DNA from 4 places in the Kocuria rhizosphaerae genome. Region 1 is predicted to be linked to each of the others. Evidence: riboswitches for the same ligand, from Rfam matches in the RefSeq annotation. Region 1 holds a riboswitch; each other region holds the start of a gene.

Region 1 (4,881 bases):
CGCACGCCAGGACCCGGTCCGGGTGGGTCACGGCCCACTCCAGCGCACGGGCCCCGCCCATGGACCCGCCGAGCACCAGGCGCCAGGAGTCGATCCCGAGGACGTCCGCCAGGGCCGCCTCGGCGTGCACGGAGTCCCGCACCGTCACGAGGGGGAAGCGGGAACCCCAGGGCCGGCGCTCGGGGTCCACGCTCGCCGGCGCCGGGGTGGCCGGGCCCGTGGAGCCGTAGCAGCCCCCCACGATGTTGGCGCACACCACGAAGTACCGGTCGGTGTCCAGGGCGGCCCCGGGACCGATCAGCCCCTCCCACCAGCCGGGACTGAGCGCCGCGATGCGCTCGGCCTCCGTGGCGCCGGGGCGCGCCCGGCCGGCGGCCACGTGGGTGTCCCCGGTGAGGGCGTGCTCCACGAGCACGGCGTTGGAGCCGTCCGGGGCCAGGGTCCCCCACGTCTCGTAGGCGAGCCGGACCTCGGGCAGCCGGAAGCCCGACTCGAGCTCCAGCGTGCCGATCTCGGCGTGCCGGGGCACGCCGTCCTCCCGGACGTCGGACCCGGCGTCGGCGCCCCGCACCACCGTCACGCCCGCTCCTGCCCCCTGCACGCGGCCGCGGCCGCGAATCCCAGCTCGAGGTCCGCCAGGATGTCCTCGACGTTCTCGAGGCCCACGGAGAGCCGGACGAAGCCGGGCTCCACGCCGGCGGCCAGCTGCTCCTCCGGCAGCAGCTGGCTGTGGGTCGTGGACGCCGGGTGGATCACGAGCGAGCGGACGTCCCCGATGTTCGCCACGTTCGAGTGCAGCGACAGCGCGTCGACGAACGCGGCGCCGGCCTCGCGTCCGCCGTCGAGCACGAAGCCGACGATCGAGCCGGCCCCGCGGGGCGCGTACTTCCGCGCGCGCTCGTGCCACGGCGAGGACTCGAGGCCGGCCCAGGACACGGAGCGCACGTCCTCGCGCGCCTCGAGCCGGCGGGCCACCGTCCCGGCGTTGGCCACGTGGCGTTCCATGCGCAGGGACAGGGTCTCGATGCCCTGCTCGATGAGGAAGGCGTTGAACGGCGAGATCGCCGAGCCGAGGTCGCGCAGGAGCTGGACCCTGGCCTTGAGGACGTAGGAGAGGTTCACGCCGAACACGCCGTCGGCCCCGAGCGTCTCCGCGTAGACGAGGCCGCCGTAGGACTCGTCGGGCTCGTTGAAGCCGGGGAAGCGCTCCGGGTACCGGCCGTAGTCGAAGTTCCCGGAGTCCACGATCACGCCGCCGATGGCCGTGCCGTGCCCGCCCAGGAACTTGGTCGCCGAGTGCACCACGACGTCCGCTCCCCAGCGCAGCGGCTGGACGAGGTACGGGGTCGCGACCGTGTTGTCCACGATCAGCGGCACCTCGTTCTCGTGGGCGATCCCGGCGACCGTCTCGATGTCCAGGACGTCGTTTCGCGGGTTGGGGATGGTCTCCGCGTAGAAGGCCTTGGTGTTCGGCCGCACGGCGCGCCGCCACGCCTCGGGGTCGTCCGGGTCGTCCACGAAGGTCGTGTCGATGCCGAGCTTGGCCAGGGTGAACTTGAAGAGGTTGAAGGTCCCGCCGTAGAGGCTGGGGCTGGCCACCACGTGGTCCCCCGCTCCGGCGACATTGAGCACGGCGAACGTCGTGGCCGACTGCCCGGCGCTGAGCATGAGGGCCCCGACACCGCCCTCGAGCGCAGCGATGCGCTTCTCCACGACCTCCGTCGTGGGGTTCCCGATCCGGGTGTAGATCGGGCCGAGCTCCGCGAGCGCGAACCGGTCGGCGGCCGCCCGGGCGTCCGGGAAGACGAACGACGTCGTCTGGTGGATCGGCAGCGCCCGCGAGCCGGTGACGGGGTCGGGGCTCTGGCCCGCGTGGATCTGCTGGGTCTCGAACGCCCACCCGGACGGGTTCTCGGGAGTGGGGTGCTGCGCCGGGGAGGCGGTGGACTCGGGCATGCCGTGAGCTCCTTGCGGAAGGTCAGGGGTCCGGTCGCCGACCGTGGTGGTGCGGCCGTTCGACGGCCGGGCACCGGGGACCCGCGCTTGCTCGCTCGCCGGTCGCGAGGAGCCTGGTCTTCACCCAGGGCACCCCACCGCGGTGGAGGGTTGCCGGCCAGCTAGCTGGGGCTTGCACGCTGGCGCTCATGACCTGGACAGCATTCTCCGGATTCGGGCGACGCGGCGTCAAGCCGGGGCCGTTCCCGGCCGTGCGGACACGGCGCGGAACACCCGTCCCGTCGCCGGAACGGACGGCCCGCGACCGATTTGGAGACCAAACTCACACGGTGCCACGATGAGCCCATGAGAGTCGACCACGTGTCCTACGCCTGCCGCCCGGAGGGCCTGGAGGCGACCACCGAGGCCATCGCCGACCAGCTGGGCATCGAGCCCGTCAAGGGCGGTGTGCACCCACGGTTCGGCACCCGCAACATGATTCTCCCGCTCACCGGCCGCCAGTACGTCGAGGTCGTCGAGGCCCTCGAGCACCCGGCCGCCGAGAAGGCGCCCTTCGGACAGGCCGTGCGCGCCCGCTCCGCCGCGGGCGGCGGCTGGCTCGGCTGGGTCGTCGAGGTGGACGACCTCGCCCCCTTCGAGCGGCGGCTCGGTCGCCGGGCCGTGCCCGGCCAGCGCGTGTTCCCGGACGGCCGGGTCCTGGAGTGGCACCAGATCGGCGTGAAGGGCCTGATCGCCGACCCACAGCTGCCGTTCATGGTGCACTTCGACTCCGACCCGCAGATGCACCCCTCCCAGGCCCGGATCACGGACGTTTCGCTCCAGGGCATGTGCATCGCCGGCTCGCGGGACCGGGTCACGGAGTGGCTGGGCGCCCCCGTGGAGACCGCCCTGCAGGACCTCGACGTCGAGTGGCGCTATCCGGACGGGACGCCCGGCCTGCTCGCGGTCGCCTTCGACACCCCGGACGGCCGCGTGACCATCTGAGCGTCCGGGGCGGGCACGTGCGGCTCAGCCCAGGAACCAGGCGGTGCCGACGAACGCCGCGGCGTCGAGCAGGAAGTGCGCGACGACGAGCGGCATGACCCGCCCGGTGCGCCGGTAGAGCTCCGCGAACACGAGACCCATCACCACGTTGCCCAGGAACGGGCCGATCCCCTGGTAGAGGTGGTAGCTGCCCCGGAACAGGGCCGTGACCACCAGCACCACCGGCCAGCGCCACCCGATGCGGGTCAGCCGGTCGGTGAGGAAGACGACCACCACGACCTCCTCGAGGAGCGAGTGGCGCAGCGCCGAGAGCAGCAGCACCGGGACCGTCCACCAGTGCGCGTCGAGACCGGACGTGGTCACCGTGGCCGTGACGCCCAGGGCCCGGCCCGCACCGTAGAGGGCAAGTGTGCCCAGTCCCATGACCAGGAACAGCAGGGCCCCCAGCCCGAGGTCCGGGACCGGCATCCGGGCGTCCAGGCCGACCCGGCGGCGGACGCTGCGCACCGCGCCCGCCGAACCGGCGAGCAGGTACAGCGCGAGCAGGACCGGGACGAGGTCCAGCGCGATGCCCGTGAGCTGGCGGACCAGGTCGAACAGCGGCTGCAGGCTCAACGGCGGGTTCATGGTCGTCCGCGCCTCGGACAGGGGGCCCCGGGCCAGGTCCTCGGACAGCGAGATCACCGCGTACAGGGCCGAGGCGCCCAGCGACACGCCCAGCACCAGGAGGATCTGCACCCACAGGTCGGCGCGGGTCGAGGCGAAGGCGGGTGGACGCGGAGCCCGGTGGGAGGGGGTGCTCATGCCGCCATTCTGGCACCGGGCGCCCGTCGGGCCCGTCCCGGGGAGGAGTCCCGCCGCGCTTCCCTAGGATGGGACCCATGACTTCGCTTCCTCCCCCGACCCGCCGGCAGCCCGTCGAGCGGTCGTTCCACGGCCACGTGTTCTCCGACCCGTACGAGTGGATGCGGAACAAGGAGGACCCCGGGGTGCTGGCCCACCTCACGGCCGAGAACGACCACGCGGAGGCCAGGACCGCCCACCTCGCGGGACTGCGCGAGACGCTCTTCCAGGAGATCCGGGGCCGCACGCAGGAGACGGACCTGTCCGTGCCCAACCGCCGCGGGAACTGGTGGTACTTCTCCCGGACCGTCGAGGGCGGGGCGCACCAGGTCTTCTGCCGCGTGCCGGCGCCCGTCACGGGCGACGTCCTGAGCGACTGGACCCCGCCGGTCGTCGAGCCGGGCGCCACCATGGCCGGCGAGCAGGTGCTCCTCGACGCGAACGCCGAGTCCGCCGCGCACGAGTTCTACTCCCTCGGCAGCTTCGACGTCTCCGAGGACGGGCAGCTGCTCGCGTGGGCGGAGGACGTCACCGGCGACGAGCGCTTCACGCTGCGGATCCGCGACCTCACCACGGGGGTCCTGCTGGACGACGAGATCCCCGGCACGTTCTACGGCTCCTTCCTCTCCCCGGACTCGCGTGCCGTCTACTACGTCGTGGTGGACGAGACCTGGCGGCCCCACCAACTGCGCCGCCACGTCCTGGGCACCCCGGTGGCCGACGACGTCGTCGTGCACGAAGAACCGGACCCCGGGATGTGGCTGGGCGCGGGGCTGTCCGCCGACCGCCGCCGGCTCGTGGTGGAGGCCACCTGCTCCGAGTACTCCGAGGTGCTCCTCCAACCGCTCGAGGACCCCGCGGCCCCGCTGCAGGTGGTCCTGCCGCGCACCGACCGTGTGCTCTACGAGGCCGAGCCGCTGCTGCTCGAGGGCCGGGAGCAGATCCTGCTCACCCACGACCACGAGGCGCCCAACTCACGGGTCTCCCTCATGGACGCCGGGGAGCTGGGCCGCTCCGTCGCGGACGTGGCGCTGCGCGACGTCGTGCCGGCCTCGGACACGGTGCGCGTCAACGGGTGCGCCGTGACGGCCGGCCACC
Region 2 (4,881 bases), on a different contig from region 1:
GGCGCGCATGAGCCGTTCGTTCTGGGTGGCGACGCCCACGGGGCACTTGTTGGTGTGGCACTTCTGGGCCTGGATGCAGCCGGTGGCCATCATCATGGCCCGGGCGCTCATGGTGAAGTCCGCGCCCTGGATCATCCGCTTGACGACGTCCGAGCCGGAGGCCACCTTGCCGGCCGCCCCCAGCTTGATCGGCGGCCGCAGCCCGACGCCGACCAGGGCGTTGTTCACCAGCATCAGGCCCTCGGTCAGCGGGGTGCCCACGTGGTCCTGGTACTCCAGGGGCGCCGCCCCCGTGCCGCCCTCGTTGCCGTCCACGATGATGTAGTCCGGTGCCACGTCCTCCTCCAGCATGGCCTTGCACATGCCCAGCACGTCCACCCGGGACCCCACGCACAGCTTGAAGCCGATCGGCTTGCCGCCGGAGAGCTCCCGCAGCCGTCCGATGAAGCGCATCAGCTCCCGGGGCGTGGTGAAGGCGCTGTGGCTGGCCGGGGAGATGCAGTCCACGCCCTCGGGCACCCCGCGGGCCCGGGCGATCTCCGGGCTGACCTTGGCCCCCGGCAGCACGCCGCCGAGACCGGGCTTGGCGCCCTGGGAGAGCTTGACGGTGACGGCCTTGACCTCGGGCAGGCGCGACTTCTCCCGGAACTCCTCCGGGTCGAACTCGCCGACGTCGTTGCGGGTGCCGAAGTATCCCGAGCCGATCTCCCAGATCAGGTCGGCCGGGTGGGCCCGGTGGTAGTCCGTGAGCCCGCCCTCGCCGGTCTCCTGGGCGAAGCCGCCGAGGGCCGCGCCCTTGTTCATGGCCAGGACGGCGTTGCGGGACAGTGAGCCGAAGCTCATCGAGGAGATGTTCAGCAGGGACATGTCGTAGGGCTGCGTGCACCCCGGCCCGCCGATGCGGACCCGCGGGGCCTCGTCCGGGGGTGGCACCGGGGCGGTGGAGTGCAGGAGGTACTCGTAGCCCATCCGGTTCACGTCCCGCTCGGTCCCGAAGGCCTTGTCCCCCATGGTCCCCTTCGCCCGGGCGTAGACCAGGGACCGGGTGTCGCGGTCGAAGGGCTTGCCGTCGTAGTTGCGCTCGACGAAGTACTGCTGGATCTCGGGGCGGATGGACTCCATGAAGTAGCGCATGTGCCCGAGGACCGGGTAGTTCCGCAGGACCGAGTGCTCCTTCTGCACGACGTCCCACACGCCCACCACCAGCAGGCCCAGCACCGCCGCGGCCAGCAGCCACCAGCCGCCGGAGCCGAGCGAGGCGGCCAGGAGCGCCACGGCCCCGAGTGCGAGGAGCAGCGCCACGACCAGGAATCGCATCATGCTGACGATGGTAGCGCCGGCGCCCTCAGCGGCGTGATCCACGGCACACCCGGCGGTAGGGTGTGCGCCATGCACCGAACCGGCGGAGCCGGTCCGTGGCCCGGGGGCCACGCCCTGCCCCGGCCCCATCTGGCGGACCAGCTCTGGGAGGACGCCGTCTTCCTGCACTGGCGGCTGCCGCCGTCCGTCGTCGCGCCGTACCTGCCGCCACGGGTGGAGGTGGACGTGGTCGACGGATCGGCCTGGGTCGGTCTCATCGGGTTCCGCATGCGCCGCACACGTCTCGGCACCGTCGTCCCCCTCCCCCACCTGGGCTCCTTCGCCGAGGTCAACGTGCGCGTGTACTCGCGCGGACCCGACGGGTCGCGCGGCGTCGTGTTCCTGTCCCTGGACGCCCCGCGCCTTCCCGTGGTGCTGGGCGCCCGCGCCGCCGGCGTCCCCTACGTCTGGTCGCGGTGCCGCGCCGCGGCGACAGGAGGTCCCGCGCCCGTCCGCGGCTATGCGGTCGAGCGCCGCCGCGGAGGCGCCCGTTCGTCCTTCTCGGTCCGCCCGGACCTCGCACGGCGTGCAGAGGATCCGCTGTCCCTGGAGCTCACCGCCCGGTTCGGAGCCCACCACAGGGCGGCCGGGGCGACGTGGTGGGTGCCCGTGGCCCACAGGCCGTGGCCCCTGTACCCGGCGAGACCGGTCCACCTCGAGGACGGGCTCCTCCGGGCGGCCGGCCTGACGGTCGAGGGACCACCGGAGTCGGTGCTGTTCTCCCCCGGCGTGCGGGCCCGGCTCGGACGGCCGTCGGTGCTGCGGACGGCCTGAGCGTCGGGCTCCGCGGGTCTGCGCCACGGCGGGAGCCCACGGACGGCTGCCGTGTTGCGCCGTGTGACACGGGGCGCGTCACACTTCGGCGTGGGACGTCTTCTGGGCACCCCGACTTGGCGCCGGGCCGGAGAGCCGTTGAAATGGTCCTTGCATCTATCCAGAGCGGCCGAGAGACCTGGCTCGTCGACGCCGCAGCAACCATCCGCCGTCCCGCACGGGGCGACGGAACGGTGCTCCCGCCAGGACCGATGGAGCTGTCGCAGCCTCCCGGACCGGTTCCGGGACGGCTGGCGCCCTCCCTCGGGGTGACCCAGGAGGAACACGTGACACGAACGCCGAGCGGCCGGACGGCGCCGCCGTCCCTGTCCTACGAGCTCTACCCGCCGCGCTGCGCGGCGAGCGCCGAGACGCTGCTGCGGACCATCCAGGCGCTCGAGCCCACCCGTCCCGACCACGTCTCCGTGACGTACAGCGGGGACGCCGTGCGGCGGGACCGCTCCCTGGCGCTGCTCGACCACCTCCTGGCCCGCACCTGCCTCCGGCCGCTCGCGCACCTCACCTGCGCCGGGAGCACACGGGAGGAGCTGGAGGACGTCGTCGTCTCGCTCGTGCGGCGCGGGGTCCGCGGCGTGCTGGCGCTGCGCGGGGACCTGCCGGAGGACCCCGCGGCGTTCCGCGGGGAGCTGCCGTTCGCGACCCACCTCGTGGAGCTCGTGCGGGACGTGGAGCGGCGTCACACGGCGCACCTCGCCGCCGGCCGGCTGGCGGTGGGCGTGGCCGCGTACCCCACCCGGCACCCGGAGTCGCCGTCCGTGGCGCACGACGTCGACGTGCTCCTGGCGAAGCAGCACTCCGGCGCGGACTTCGCGATCACGCAGGTCTACTTCCGGCCGGAGGAGTACGAGCAGCTGCTGGACTCCGCCCGGGCCGCCGGGGTCACGATCCCGATCGTCCCGGGGATCATGCCGGTGACCGGCGTGCGCCGACTGCGCAACCTCTGCCGGCTGGCCGGCATGGCCCCGGACCCGGCGCTGGAGGCCGCCCTCGAGCACGCCCCCGGACCCGACGCGCGGCACCGGGCCGGCGTGGAGTTCGCCGCGGAGCTGTGCCGCGCCGCACTCCACGCCGGCGCCCCCGGCCTGCACCTCTACACGTTCAACGAGCACCGGGCGGTGCTGGACCTGCTCGAGCGCGTGGACCTGCCGCGCACGCCCCACGAGCCCGCCCCGCTCCCCCGGCTGCTGCCGGCCTGAGCCGCCCCGCGGACACCCGGCCGGCCGCGGCAACCACAGACCTTCCCGAACCACCATCCACGACACGTCAGGAGCACCTCCATGAGCACGACCACCACCCCGACCGCCGTCCCCGCCTTCCCCGCGGCCACGATCACGGGCTACCCGCGGATCGGCCGCCGCCGCGAGCTGAAGAAGGCCCTCGAGGCCTACTGGGCCGGGCGCTCGACCCGCGAGGAGCTGGAGACGGCCGCCGCCGAGCTGCAGCTGGCCACCTACCGGCGTCTCGTCGAGCTCGGCCTCGGCGCGCAGGACTCGTCCCTGCCGGCCGAGTTCGCCCTCTACGACCAGGTCCTCGACACGACCGTGGCACTGGGCGCGGTGCCCTCCCGCTTCGCCGACCTGGCCGACGCCGAGGGCCGTCTCGACCTCGACGCGAGCTTCGTGCTGGCCCGCGGCGACGCCGGCCGGGCGCCGCTGGAGATGACCAAGTGGTTCGACACCAACTACCACTACCTCGTCCCCGAGATCGGCCCGCGGACCCCCTTCCGTGCCACCGCCGAGCGTCTCGTCGCCGACGTGCGCCGCGCCGCCGAGCACGGGTTCACCGTCCGCCCCGTCCTCGTGGGCCCCGTCTCCTTCCTCCTCCTGGCCAAGGCCGACGACGACGCCCCCGCCGGCTTCGACCCGCTGCAGCGGCTCGGCGACGTGCTCCCGGTGTACGCCGAGCTGCTGGCGGCGCTGGACGCCGCCGGCGCGGAGTGGGTGCAGCTCGAGGAGCCGGCCCTCGTGGCCGACCAGCCGGTCCCCGCCGACCGGCTGGCCGAGGCCGTGCGCGAGGCCTACACGACGCTGGCCGCCGCGGCCGAGCGCCCGCAGCTGTTCGTCACCACCTCCTACGGCTCGACGGGCTCGCTGCTGCGGCCCCTGGCCGGCTCGGGCGTCGAGGCCCTGCACCTGGACCTCGTCAAGGGCGCGCTCCCCACGGCCGAGGAGCTGGAGCTCTTCCGGGGCGAGGACGCCGCGGTGCTCGTGGCGGGCGCCGTCGACGGCCACAACATCTGGCGGGCCGACCTGGCGGGCCGGCTCGACCAGCTCGAGGAGCTGGCCCGGGCCGGCGCCCAGGTCTCCGTGGCCAGCTCCACGTCCCTCTTCCACGTCCCCCACGACGTCGCCGAGGAGACGCAGCTGGACCCCGTGCTGCGCAGCTGGCTCGCCTTCGCCGACCAGAAGGTCGGCGAGATCGTGACCCTCTCCCGCGGCCTGGCCGCCGGCCGGGACGCCGTGGCGGAGCAGCTGGCCGAGGCCGCCGAGGCCCGCCGCACCCGGGAGGGCGCCGCCGGCGTCCGCGACGCGGCCGTGCGAGAGCGCGCCGCCTCGGTGACCGCCGCCGAGATCGGGCGCGCCCCCGCCGAGGTCCGCCGCGCCGCCCAGGAGGGCCGCTCCTTCACGGCCTCCGGCCCCCTGCCCCTCCTGCCGACGACGACCATCGGATCCTTCCCGCAGACCCCGG
Region 3 (4,881 bases), on a different contig from region 1:
CGACCCGGTCCGCGATCGCGCGCACCACGTCCATCTCGTGGGTGATGAGCACGATCGTGATGCCCAGCTCCCGGTTGGCGCGCTGCAGCACCTGCAGCACCTCCTGGGTGGTCTCCGGGTCCAGGGCGGAGGTGGACTCGTCGGCCAGGAGCAGCTCGGGGCTGGTCGCCAGCGCCCGGGCGATGCCCACGCGCTGCTTCTGGCCGCCGGAGAGCTGCTCCGGGTAGCTGCCCGCGTGCGCCGAGAGGCCCACGAACTCCAGCAGCTCCGCCACGCGGGCCCGGCGCCGGTCCTTGTCCCACCCCGCCCGCTTGAGCGGGTACTCGACGTTGCCCGCCACCGTGCGGGAGGTGAACAGGTTGAACTGCTGGAAGATCATGCCGATGTCCCGGCGGACCGGAGCCAGCTCCGTCTCGCTGCGACCGGCCACCTCGAACCCGCCCACGGTCAGCGAGCCGCTGGTGACCGGCTCGAGGCCGTTGATCAGGCGCACCAGGGTGGACTTGCCGGCCCCGGAGTAGCCGATGACGCCGAAGATCTCGCCGCGGCGCACCTCCAGGCTGACGTCGTCGACCGCCACCACGTCGCGCGCCGCACGGCCCGTTCCGGTCCGGAACACCTTGGAGACGTTGCGGAAGGCGACGAGGACCTCGCCCGGGCGGCCGGAGCGCGACGGCGCGGCGGAGGCCGCCGCGCTCACTGCTGCTGGTCCTTCAGCTCCTGCTGGTACCGCTCGGTCAGCTCGCGCAGTTCCTCCTGCTCCAGCTGCAGCGGCACGGCGGTGCCACGGGTCTCCTCCAGCTCGGCGTCGACGACGGGCTGCTCGTGGTAGAGGTCGGCGACCTGCTTCAGCGTCTCGTCGTCGGCCAGCTCCTCGGTGGTGGTGAAGAGGTTGACGTAGACCCGGGAGCCCTCGGACTCGGGGTCGTCCTGGGCCAGCGCCGACTCCGGGTCGATGTCCGCCCGCGAGAGGAAGTCGTTGTTGATGATCGACCCGGCCACCGAGTCGAGCGAGAGCACGGTCTGCTCTGCGGAGACGGGCGTGACCCGCACCGTCGAGGCCTCGGTGTCGACGTCGAGCTCCGAGGGGATCAGCGTGTCGTTCTTGAGCTCGACCAGGCCGGCCGACTCGAGCACGAGCAGGGCGCGGGAGAGGTTCACGGCGTCGTTGGGCACGGCGATCTCGTCCCCCTCCTGGAACTGCTCCACGGAGTCGTACTCGTTCGAGTAGAGGCCCAGCGGGTAGATCGAGGTCGAGCCGATCGGGGTGATGCTTCCCCCGGCGGAGTTGTTGTAGTCCGCGAGGAACGGGATGTGCTGGAACCAGGTCATGTCCACGTCCCCGGACTCCGTGGCGGGGTTGGGCTGGTTGTAGTCGGAGAAGTCGACGTACTCGACGGTGATGCCCTGCTCCTCCGCGAGCGTCTTGAGGGCCTCGTGGGTCGGGTCGGTGCCGACGACGCCGATGCTGACCTTGCCGTCGGCGAGGGCGCCCTCACCGGCCTGCTCGGTCGAGCCGCCGCAGGCGGTCAGCGTCAGGCCGAGGGTCGTGGTCAGGGCGAGGAGGGGGAGGCGCTGCGATCGCATGTCTGCCTTTCCGGAAGGTCCGTAGGGTGTCGGAGGTGGTCCCGGCCGGGTTCGGCGGGTCGGGCACGGGCCTCGACGCGCCGGACGGCGCGGAGCGGTCGAACCGTACTTGCCGCCGGCTGCGTCGCCGAACCGTGGCCGGATGGTCATCTGGGGCACCCCACTACGGGAGAGGGTTGCCGCCCAGCCAGCCAGAGCTTCGCGCTGGGACTCGTCATCCGCCGGACACACTACCACGCGGCGGGGCCCTCCCGGTCAGCGTCCGAGGACCTCCTGGGCCCGCCGCCGTGCCCACCGCTCGGCGTCCAGGACGGCCTCGAGGTCGAGCGGGCCGGCGTCGTCGTGCTGCTCGAGGACGTCCCGGACGGTGTCCACGATCGCCGGGAAGCGGATGCGCCCCGCGTGGAAGGCGTGCACCGCCTCCTCGTTGGCCGCGTTGAACACGGCCGGGAACGTGCCGCCGCGCTCCCCCGCCGCCTTGATCAGGTCCACGGCCGGGAACGCGTCCCGGTCCAGCGGCTCGAAGGTCCACTCCGTGGCCCGGGTCCAGTCGCACGGGAGGCCCGCACCGGGCACCCGGTGCGGCCACGCGAGGCCGAGGGCGATCGGCAGGCGCATGTCCGGCGGCGAGGCCTGGGCCAGGGTCGATCCGTCGACGAACTGGACCATGGAGTGGACCACGGACTGCGGGTGGACCACCACGTCGATCCGCTCGAGCGGCACGTCGAAGAGCAGATGGGCCTCGAGCACCTCGAGGGCCTTGTTGACCATGGTCGCGGAGTTGGTCGTGACCATCGGGCCCATGTCCCACGTGGGGTGGCGCAGGGCCTCCTCCGGGGTGACCGCGGCCAGCTCGGCCCCCGAGCGGCCGCGGAACGGCCCGCCCGAGGCCGTCAGCACGAGGCGGTCGACCTCGGCGGCGGTGCCGCCGCGCAGCGCCTGGGCCAGGGCCGAGTGCTCCGAGTCCACCGGGATCAGCGCGTCGGGGTCGCCCGTGGCCGCCGCCGCGGCACGCACGAGCGGGCCCCCCGCGACGAGCGACTCCTTGTTCGCCAGCGCCAGCTTGTGCCCCGCGCCCAGGGCGGCCAGCGTCGGGGCGAGGCCGATCGAGCCGGTGATGCCGTTGAGCACGAGGTCCGCCCCGGGGTGGGCGGCGGCCGTCGACGCCGCGTCCGGCCCGTGCTCGATCTCGGGGCGGTAGCCTCCGGCCCCGGCCGCCCGGGCCCGCTCGCCGATCAGCCGGCTCAGCTCCGCGGCGTCCGCGGCCGTCCCGCTCGTGGCCACGAGCCCGGCGCGGGTCGACACGGCCTGCGCGGCCAGCAGCGGCAGGTGCCGCCGGCCCGCGGCCAGGGCGACCACCGTGAAGGGCGCAGCGCCGTCGAGCTCCGCCGCGGCCCGCACGACGTCGAGGGCCTGGGTGCCGATCGAGCCCGTGGAGCCGAGGACACTGATCCGGCGCGGTCCCGCCGCGGCCAGAGCCCGCAGCTCCGGGGTCGGGCGGGTGCGGGTCGGGGCTGCGGGGGACGTCATGGTCCCAGTATCCCCCAGCGCTCACCCCGTACCCGCTCCCCCGGTCGGCGCCGGCAAAGGCCGAGGCCCCGTCCACCGTTGCCGGTGGACGGGGCCTCGGGTTCCGCCAGGACGCCGGTCAGTGGGCGTGGCCCTTGCGGCCGGTGACGAGCCCCCAGATGAAGAGGACGATCAGCGCGCCGCCGATGGCGAGGAGCCAGGTCGAGAGCGAGAAGAACGTGCTGATGTCGACGCCGAACAGGGCGGATCCGATGAAGCCGCCCAGCAGCGCGCCCACGATGCCGAGGATCATGGTGACGATGATCCCGCCACCCTGGTTGCCCGGCATGATGAGCTTCGCGATCGCGCCGGCGATGAGGCCGAGGATGATCCAACCGAGAATTCCCATGATTGCTCCTTATCCGTCCCGGGAGGGACTTTCATTGTAGGCAACCGGAGAGTTGCCCAGGAATACCCTGAGCCCGGTTTCGTCTCCACCCTACTGCTCCGTCAGCCCCCTGTCTTTCTGTGGCGTGCACCCGGGTGTGTCCCCGCCGGGAACGGAACGGCCCGCCCGACGCGGTTGCGCCGGGCGGGCCGTGGATCGTCCCAGGTGGGACGGGATCAGGCGCCGTCAGTGGGCGACGGGCTTCTCCGCACCGATCCCGGTGAGGGAACGCACCTCCATCTCCGACTGCTTGACCGGGTCCTCCAGACGGCGCTCCGTCATGGAGCCGATGAAACCGAGGAGGAAGGAGGCCGGGATCGAGACGATCCCCGGGTTCGTCAGCGGGAACCACGCGAAGTCGGCCGTCGGGATCATCGAGGTCTCGGCCCCGGACATCACCGGGGAGAAGACGATGAGGCCCACCGAGATGAGCAGACCGCCGTACATGGACCACACGGCGCCGCGGGTCGTGAACCGCCGCCAGTACAGGGAGTACAGGATGGTCGGCAGGTTGGCCGAGGCCGCGACCGCGAAGGCCAGGGCCACGAGGAACGCCACGTTCTGCCCCTGCGCGCCGATGCCGCCGAGGATGGAGACGACGCCGATGACCACGACCGTGGTCTTGGCGACCCGGAGCTCCTTGCGGGGATCGGAGTTCCCCTTCTTGATCACGCTCGTGTAGATGTCGTGGGCGAAGGAGGCCGAGGCGGTGATGGCCAGGCCCGCCACGACGGCGAGGATCGTGGCGAACGCCACGGCCGCGATGAGGCCCATCAGGAGGGACCCGCCGAGCTCGAAGGCCAGCAGCGGCGCCGCGGAGTTCACGCCGCCGGGCGCCGACTCGATGCGATCCGCCCCGATCAGGGCCGCCGCCCCGAAGCCGAGGATGAGGGTGAAGAGGTAGAACAGGCCGATCAGGGCGATCGCCCAGACGACCGACGTGCGGGCCTCCTTGGCGGTGGGCACCGTGTAGAAGCGCATCAGCACGTGCGGCAGGCCGGCGGCGCCGAAGACCAGGGCGAGACCCAGGGAGATGAAGTCCAGCTTGCTGGTCTCGCTCACCCCGTACTTCAGACCGGGCTCGAGGATCGCGGGGTTGCCGGAGACGGCCACGGCATCGCCGAGCAGGGAGGAGAAGTTGAAGCCGTACAGGGCCAGGATCCACACGGTCATGACGGCCACGCCGGTGACCAGCAGGACCGCCTTGATGATCTGCACGTACGTCGTGCCCTTCATGCCACCCACGAGGACGTAGGTGATCATGACGACGCCCACGACCACGATGACGAGCGACTGCCCCACGGTGGAGCTGATCCCGAGCAGCAGCGACACGAGGG
Region 4 (4,881 bases), on a different contig from region 1:
ATCCCCACGGAGAGCCGCACCAGGTCCACGGGGACGGCCAGCGCGGTGCCCCGGACGGTGGCGTGCGTCATCTCGGACGGGTAGCAGACGAGGGACTCGACCCCTCCCAGGCTCACGGACAGCGCGTAGAGCCGCGTGCCCTCCGCCGCGGCACGGGCCGCCGCCTCTCCCCCGGCGAGGCGGAAGGAGACCATGCCGCCGAACCCGCGCATCTGCGCGGCGGCCAGGTCGTGGCCCGGGTGCTCCGGCAGCCCCGGGTAGAGGACCTGGGTGACCTCGGGGCGGCCGAGCAGCCACTCCGCGATCCGCTGCGCGCTCTCCTGGTGCCGTTCCATCCGCAGGCTCAGGGTCTTCAGCCCGCGGGCCGCGAGGTAGCTGTCCTGGGGACCGGCCACGGCCCCGGCCGCGAACTGCTGGAACGCGACCGTCTCGGCCAGCGGCGCTCCGCGCCACTCGGCCGCGCCCACGACCACGGCGCCGCCGAGGACGTCGGAGTGCCCGCCGATGTACTTCGTGGTGGAGTGCACCACGGCGTCCGCGCCGAGCAGCAGCGGGTTCTGCAGGTACGGGGAGGCGAAGGTGTTGTCGACGACCAGCAGCGCCCCGGCGTCGTGGGCGAGCTGCGCCCACGCCGCGACGTCGGCGATGCCGAGCAGGGGGTTGGACGGCGTCTCGAGCCACAGCACGCGGGTGGCGCCCGGGCGGAGGGCGGCGGCCACGGCGTCGAGGTCGGTGATGTCCACGGGCGTGGAGGCCACGTCCCACGGGGCGAGGACCTTGGTGATCAGCCGGTTCGTGCCGCCGTAGCCGTCGGCGCCGAGCACGACGTGCTCCCCCGGTCTGAGCACGGCCCGCAGCAGGGCGTCCTCCGCAGCGATCCCGGAAGCGAAGGCGAACGCCCGTTCACCGTGCTCGAGCGCGGCGAGCTGCTCCTCGAAGCCGCCGCGGGTGGGGTTCGAGCCGCGGGAGTACTCGTGCCCGGCGCGCAGGACGTTGATCCCGTCCTGGGCGAACGTGGAGGTCTGGTAGATGGGCGGGATCACTGCCCCGGTCAGGGGGTCCGGCGCCTGACCGGCGTGGACGGCGGTCGTCGTGAAACCGCGCGTGCGGACGCGGTGCGGTGCGGTGGAGGTCATGTCGCGGCTCACTTCCCGGGGGTCGAGGTGGTCTCGAGGACGCGGTCGAGGGCTTGGCGGAGGTCTGCCACGAGGTCCTCGGGGGACTCGAGGCCGATCGAGAGCCGGATCGTGGTCTCGGCGATCCCGCCGGCGATCCGCTGCTCGGGCGTCAGCCGGCAGTGCGTCATGGCCGCCGGGTGGACGACGAGGCTGCGGGTGTCGCCGATGTTGGCGACCAGCTTGAACAGCCGGAGGCTGTCGATGAACGGCCCCACGGCGTCGTCGGGGGCGGCGAGGTCGAAGGAGAACACGGACCCGGTGCCGCGCGGGAAGTCGCGGGCCGCGATCCCGGCGCCGGGGTCACCGGGCACTCCCGGGTGGTGCACCCGGGCGACGGCGGGGTGGCCGGCCAGGAACTCGGCGACCGCGAGTCCGGAGGCGGTGTGGCGGGCCACGCGCAGGTCCAGGGTCTCGATGCCCTGGATGATCTGGCTCGCGTTGAACGGGGACAGCGTGGTCCCGAGGTCGTGGACGTACTTCGCGCGGACCAGGTGCAGGTAGGGGCTCGCGCCGGCGCAGCGGTCCACGAGGCTCCGGCCGCCCCACCGGGCGCGGGCCACGGTGAACTGGGGCCACTTCCCGGGCTGCGCGCTCCAGTCGAACGTCCCCCCGTCCACCACGGCGCCGGCGAGGGAGTTGCCGTGGCCGCCCAGGAACTTGGTGGCCGAGTGCACGACGATGTCCGCGCCCTTCTCGAACGGGCGGTACAGGGCCGGGGACGCGACCGTGTTGTCGACGACGACGGGCACCCGGGCGGCCCGGGCGACGTCGGCGATCCCGGGCAGGTCCGGGAGGGTGGCCAGCGGGTTGCCGATGGACTCGAGCAGGAACGCCCGGGTGTCCGGGCGGACCGCCGCGGCCCACTCGCCCGGGGTGGTCGGGTCCACGAAGTCCACCTCGACGCCGAGGTCGGCGAACGAGTCGGTGAGCAGGTCCACGGTGCCGCCGTAGAGCTTCTCGGAGGCCACGAGGTGCTTGTCCTCGCCCTGGCCGAGCAGGGCCAGCAGCGCGACGGCGACGGCCGACTGCCCGGAGCCGGTGGCCACCGCGCCCGTGCCGCCCTCGAGATCGGCGATGCGCTGCTCGAGCACGCTGACGGTCGGGTTGCCCGTGCGGGTGTAGGTGAAGCCGGGCCGCGTCTGCGCGAACATGTGCTTCGCGGCCTCGTAGTCGGGGAACTCGTACGCCGCGGACTGGTAGATCGGCACCGTCAGGGTGCGCTGCGTGACGACGTCCTGGGTGCCCGCGTGGATCTGGCGGGTGGCGAGGTCGTGGTCGGCCACGTCGTGCTGGGTCACGGGGAGGGACAAGGCGATGCTCCTGCTGCTTGCTCTTACCCGCACCGGTCGGCCGCGGCGGGCTCGCCGCGGAGGATGCAGGCCGCTTCCTCATCCGAACCACCCACTGAGCATGGGGTTGGTGCGTGACCAAGTCGGAGCTTGGCGGTCACGTCTCGTGAAGCTGGATCAACAGTAAGCGCGCCGCTCCCGGGTGTCCCACCGCGACGCAAGATGACGCCCGTGACGGATCATGACGTCATCCGCCCGAGTACGACGCCCCCGAGTACGACGCGCTCGTGTCGACGTCCTCGAAGACCAGGAACGTCTGGGTGTCCACGACGCCGGGCAGCTGCTGGATGTGCTCGAAGATCACCTGGCGCAGGTGGACGGTGTCCACCGCCCGCACGAGGAGCATCACGTCGAAGGTGCCGCCGACCAGGGCGATGTGGTGCACCGCCGGAATGGCCTGCAGCTGCGCACAGAGGTCCCGCCAGGTGTTCTGCTGGAGCTTGAGCGTCACGTAGGCGGAGGCCTGCAGCCCCGCGCGCACCGGGTCGACCACCGCGCTGTAGCGCAGGATGACGCCCTCGTCCCGGAGCCGGTTGATGCGGGCGTAGGCGTGCGCCCGCGAGACGTGCACCGCCGCGGCGATCGCGGTCACCGACTGGCGGGCGTCCCGGGTGAGCTCGGAGAGGATCCTGCGGTCGGTCTCGTCCAGCGGGACGGGCGTGGAGGGCACGGGGAGCTCCTTCGGGTGCGGTCCGGACCTGCGTCCCGACCGGAACGGACGAACGCATGTGCTCCAGGCCACACTAGAGCATTTCGTCCACCGCAATTGCGTCCATGACTCCACTTTTCTGCACTTCTGCCGTGCCCTGGATACGAAGGCGTTCCTGTTCCCATACTTGGCGGACAGAGCAGAACCCGCCCTCCTGCCGTCCCGGCTCCGGGACCCGGGCGGGACCGACCGAGGGGACACCATGAGCCAGACCGTCGAGACCCCCGGGGACCCCATCCTCCGGGCCTCCCAGCGCTTCGGGATCACACCGGAGCAGTACATGCTCCCGGCCCGCGGCGAGATCCGGATGGTCGACCCGTCCGGACGCCTCCTGCCTCCCGCCGAGCAGGGCACCGAGCCCGGCCACGAGTACCCGCTGCCGCCCGAGGACGTGCTGCTGGAGGCCTACGAGAGGCTCGTGGTCGGCCGCCGGGTCAACGACCAGAACTCCGCACTGGTGCGCCAGGGCCGGATGGCGGTCTACCCGTCCAGCCACGGCCAGGAGGCCTGCCAGGTCGCCGCGGCCCTGTGCCTGCACGAGGGCGACTGGCTGTTCCCGACCTACCGGGACACCGTGGCGGTCATGACGCGGGGGGTGGACCCCCTGCAGGCCATGGCGATCTTCCGCGGCGAGTGGCACAGCGGCTACGACCCCCACGAGCGCCACGTGGGCATCCAGTCCACGCCCCTGACCACGCAGCTGCTGCACGCGGTCGGGGTGGCCCATGCCGCCAAGCTGCGCGGTGAGGACACCGTGGTCCTGGCGATGTGCGGGGACGGCGCGACCAGCGAGGGCGACTTCCACGAGGCCCTCAACTTCGCGGCGGTGTTCAAGCTGCCGGTGGTGTTCTTCGTGCAGAACAACGGCTACGCGATCTCCGTGCCGCTGGCCCAGCAGTCCGCGGCCCCGACGCTGGCCCACAAGGCCGTCGGCTACGGCATGGCGGGCGAGCGCGTGGACGGCAACGACCTCGTGGCCCTGCTCGCGGCCCTGCGCCGGGCGGTCGACCTCGCCCGCTCCGAGTCCGAGCCCCTCCTCGTGGAGGCCCACACCTACCGCATGCAGGCCCACACCAACGCCGACGACGCCACGCGCTACCGGGACGACGCCGAGGTGCAGGAGTGGATCGCGAAGGACCCGGTCACTCGGATGCGCGCCTACCTGGACGCGCAGGGCGTGCTCGAGGACGACGCGGAGCGGCGCATCGCCGCGCGCGCCGAGGAGGTCGCCACGACCCTGCGGGACGGGATGAACGCCGAGGTGCGGATCGACCCGCTCGAGCTCTTCCGCCACGTCCACGCCGAGCAGACCCCGCAGCTCGCCGAGCAGGAGCGCTTCCTGGCCGACGAGCTCGCCCGAGAGGAGACCGAGAAGTGAGCACCCTCGAAGCCCCCGCCCCGCCCGCCGGCGCCCCGGCCGCGAAGCCGGTGACCCTGGCCCAGGCCCTCAACACCGCCCTGGCCGACGCGATGGCCGCCGACCCCGACGTCGTCGTCTTCGGCGAGGACGTCGGCACCCTCGGCGGCGTCTTCCGGATCACCGACGGGCTCACCGAGCGCTTCGGCCGCACCCGCTGCTTCGACACCCCGCTGGCCGAGTCCGGGATCGCCGGCATGGCCGTGGGCATGGCCATGAACCGGATGC

The links. A riboswitch is a leader RNA that binds a small molecule or an ion and turns the genes downstream of it on or off. The one in region 1 is predicted to bind S-adenosylmethionine.
Region 2: another riboswitch for S-adenosylmethionine. It lies ahead of ACH9EU_RS12215 (methylenetetrahydrofolate reductase); the one in region 1 lies ahead of ACH9EU_RS14980 (bifunctional o-acetylhomoserine/o-acetylserine sulfhydrylase).
Region 3: another riboswitch for S-adenosylmethionine. It lies ahead of ACH9EU_RS17730 (MetQ/NlpA family ABC transporter substrate-binding protein); the one in region 1 lies ahead of ACH9EU_RS14980 (bifunctional o-acetylhomoserine/o-acetylserine sulfhydrylase).
Region 4: another riboswitch for S-adenosylmethionine. It lies ahead of ACH9EU_RS13765 (PLP-dependent transferase); the one in region 1 lies ahead of ACH9EU_RS14980 (bifunctional o-acetylhomoserine/o-acetylserine sulfhydrylase).

The regions. Positions count from the first base shown of each region.
Region 1 covers NZ_JBISWL010000131.1:9,845-14,725, forward strand. Annotated here, with positions in the region: gene metX (homoserine O-acetyltransferase MetX) at 1-580, opposite strand, end outside; gene ACH9EU_RS14980 (bifunctional o-acetylhomoserine/o-acetylserine sulfhydrylase) at 577-1,956, opposite strand; SAM riboswitch class IV at 2,035-2,150, opposite strand; gene ACH9EU_RS14985 (VOC family protein) at 2,302-2,940, shown strand; gene ACH9EU_RS14990 (CPBP family glutamic-type intramembrane protease) at 2,965-3,744, opposite strand; gene ACH9EU_RS14995 (S9 family peptidase) at 3,822-4,881, shown strand, end outside.
Region 2 covers NZ_JBISWL010000106.1:11,414-16,294, reverse strand. Annotated here, with positions in the region: gene ACH9EU_RS12225 (glutamate synthase-related protein) at 1-1,320, opposite strand, end outside; gene ACH9EU_RS12220 (YqjF family protein) at 1,390-2,133, shown strand; SAM riboswitch class I at 2,287-2,391, shown strand; gene ACH9EU_RS12215 (methylenetetrahydrofolate reductase) at 2,460-3,389, shown strand; gene metE (5-methyltetrahydropteroyltriglutamate--homocysteine S-methyltransferase) at 3,471-4,881, shown strand, end outside.
Region 3 covers NZ_JBISWL010000148.1:10,773-15,653, forward strand. Annotated here, with positions in the region: gene ACH9EU_RS17725 (ATP-binding cassette domain-containing protein) at 1-700, opposite strand, end outside; gene ACH9EU_RS17730 (MetQ/NlpA family ABC transporter substrate-binding protein) at 697-1,587, opposite strand; SAM riboswitch class IV at 1,688-1,806, opposite strand; gene dxr (1-deoxy-D-xylulose-5-phosphate reductoisomerase) at 1,843-3,117, opposite strand; gene ACH9EU_RS17740 (GlsB/YeaQ/YmgE family stress response membrane protein) at 3,236-3,505, opposite strand; gene ACH9EU_RS17745 (sodium:solute symporter family transporter) at 3,731-4,881, opposite strand, start outside.
Region 4 covers NZ_JBISWL010000115.1:39,641-44,521, reverse strand. Annotated here, with positions in the region: gene ACH9EU_RS13770 (cystathionine gamma-synthase) at 1-1,136, opposite strand, end outside; gene ACH9EU_RS13765 (PLP-dependent transferase) at 1,145-2,488, opposite strand; SAM riboswitch class IV at 2,503-2,639, opposite strand; gene ACH9EU_RS13760 (AsnC family transcriptional regulator) at 2,715-3,197, opposite strand; gene ACH9EU_RS13755 (thiamine pyrophosphate-dependent dehydrogenase E1 component subunit alpha) at 3,439-4,614, shown strand; gene ACH9EU_RS13750 (transketolase C-terminal domain-containing protein) at 4,611-4,881, shown strand, end outside.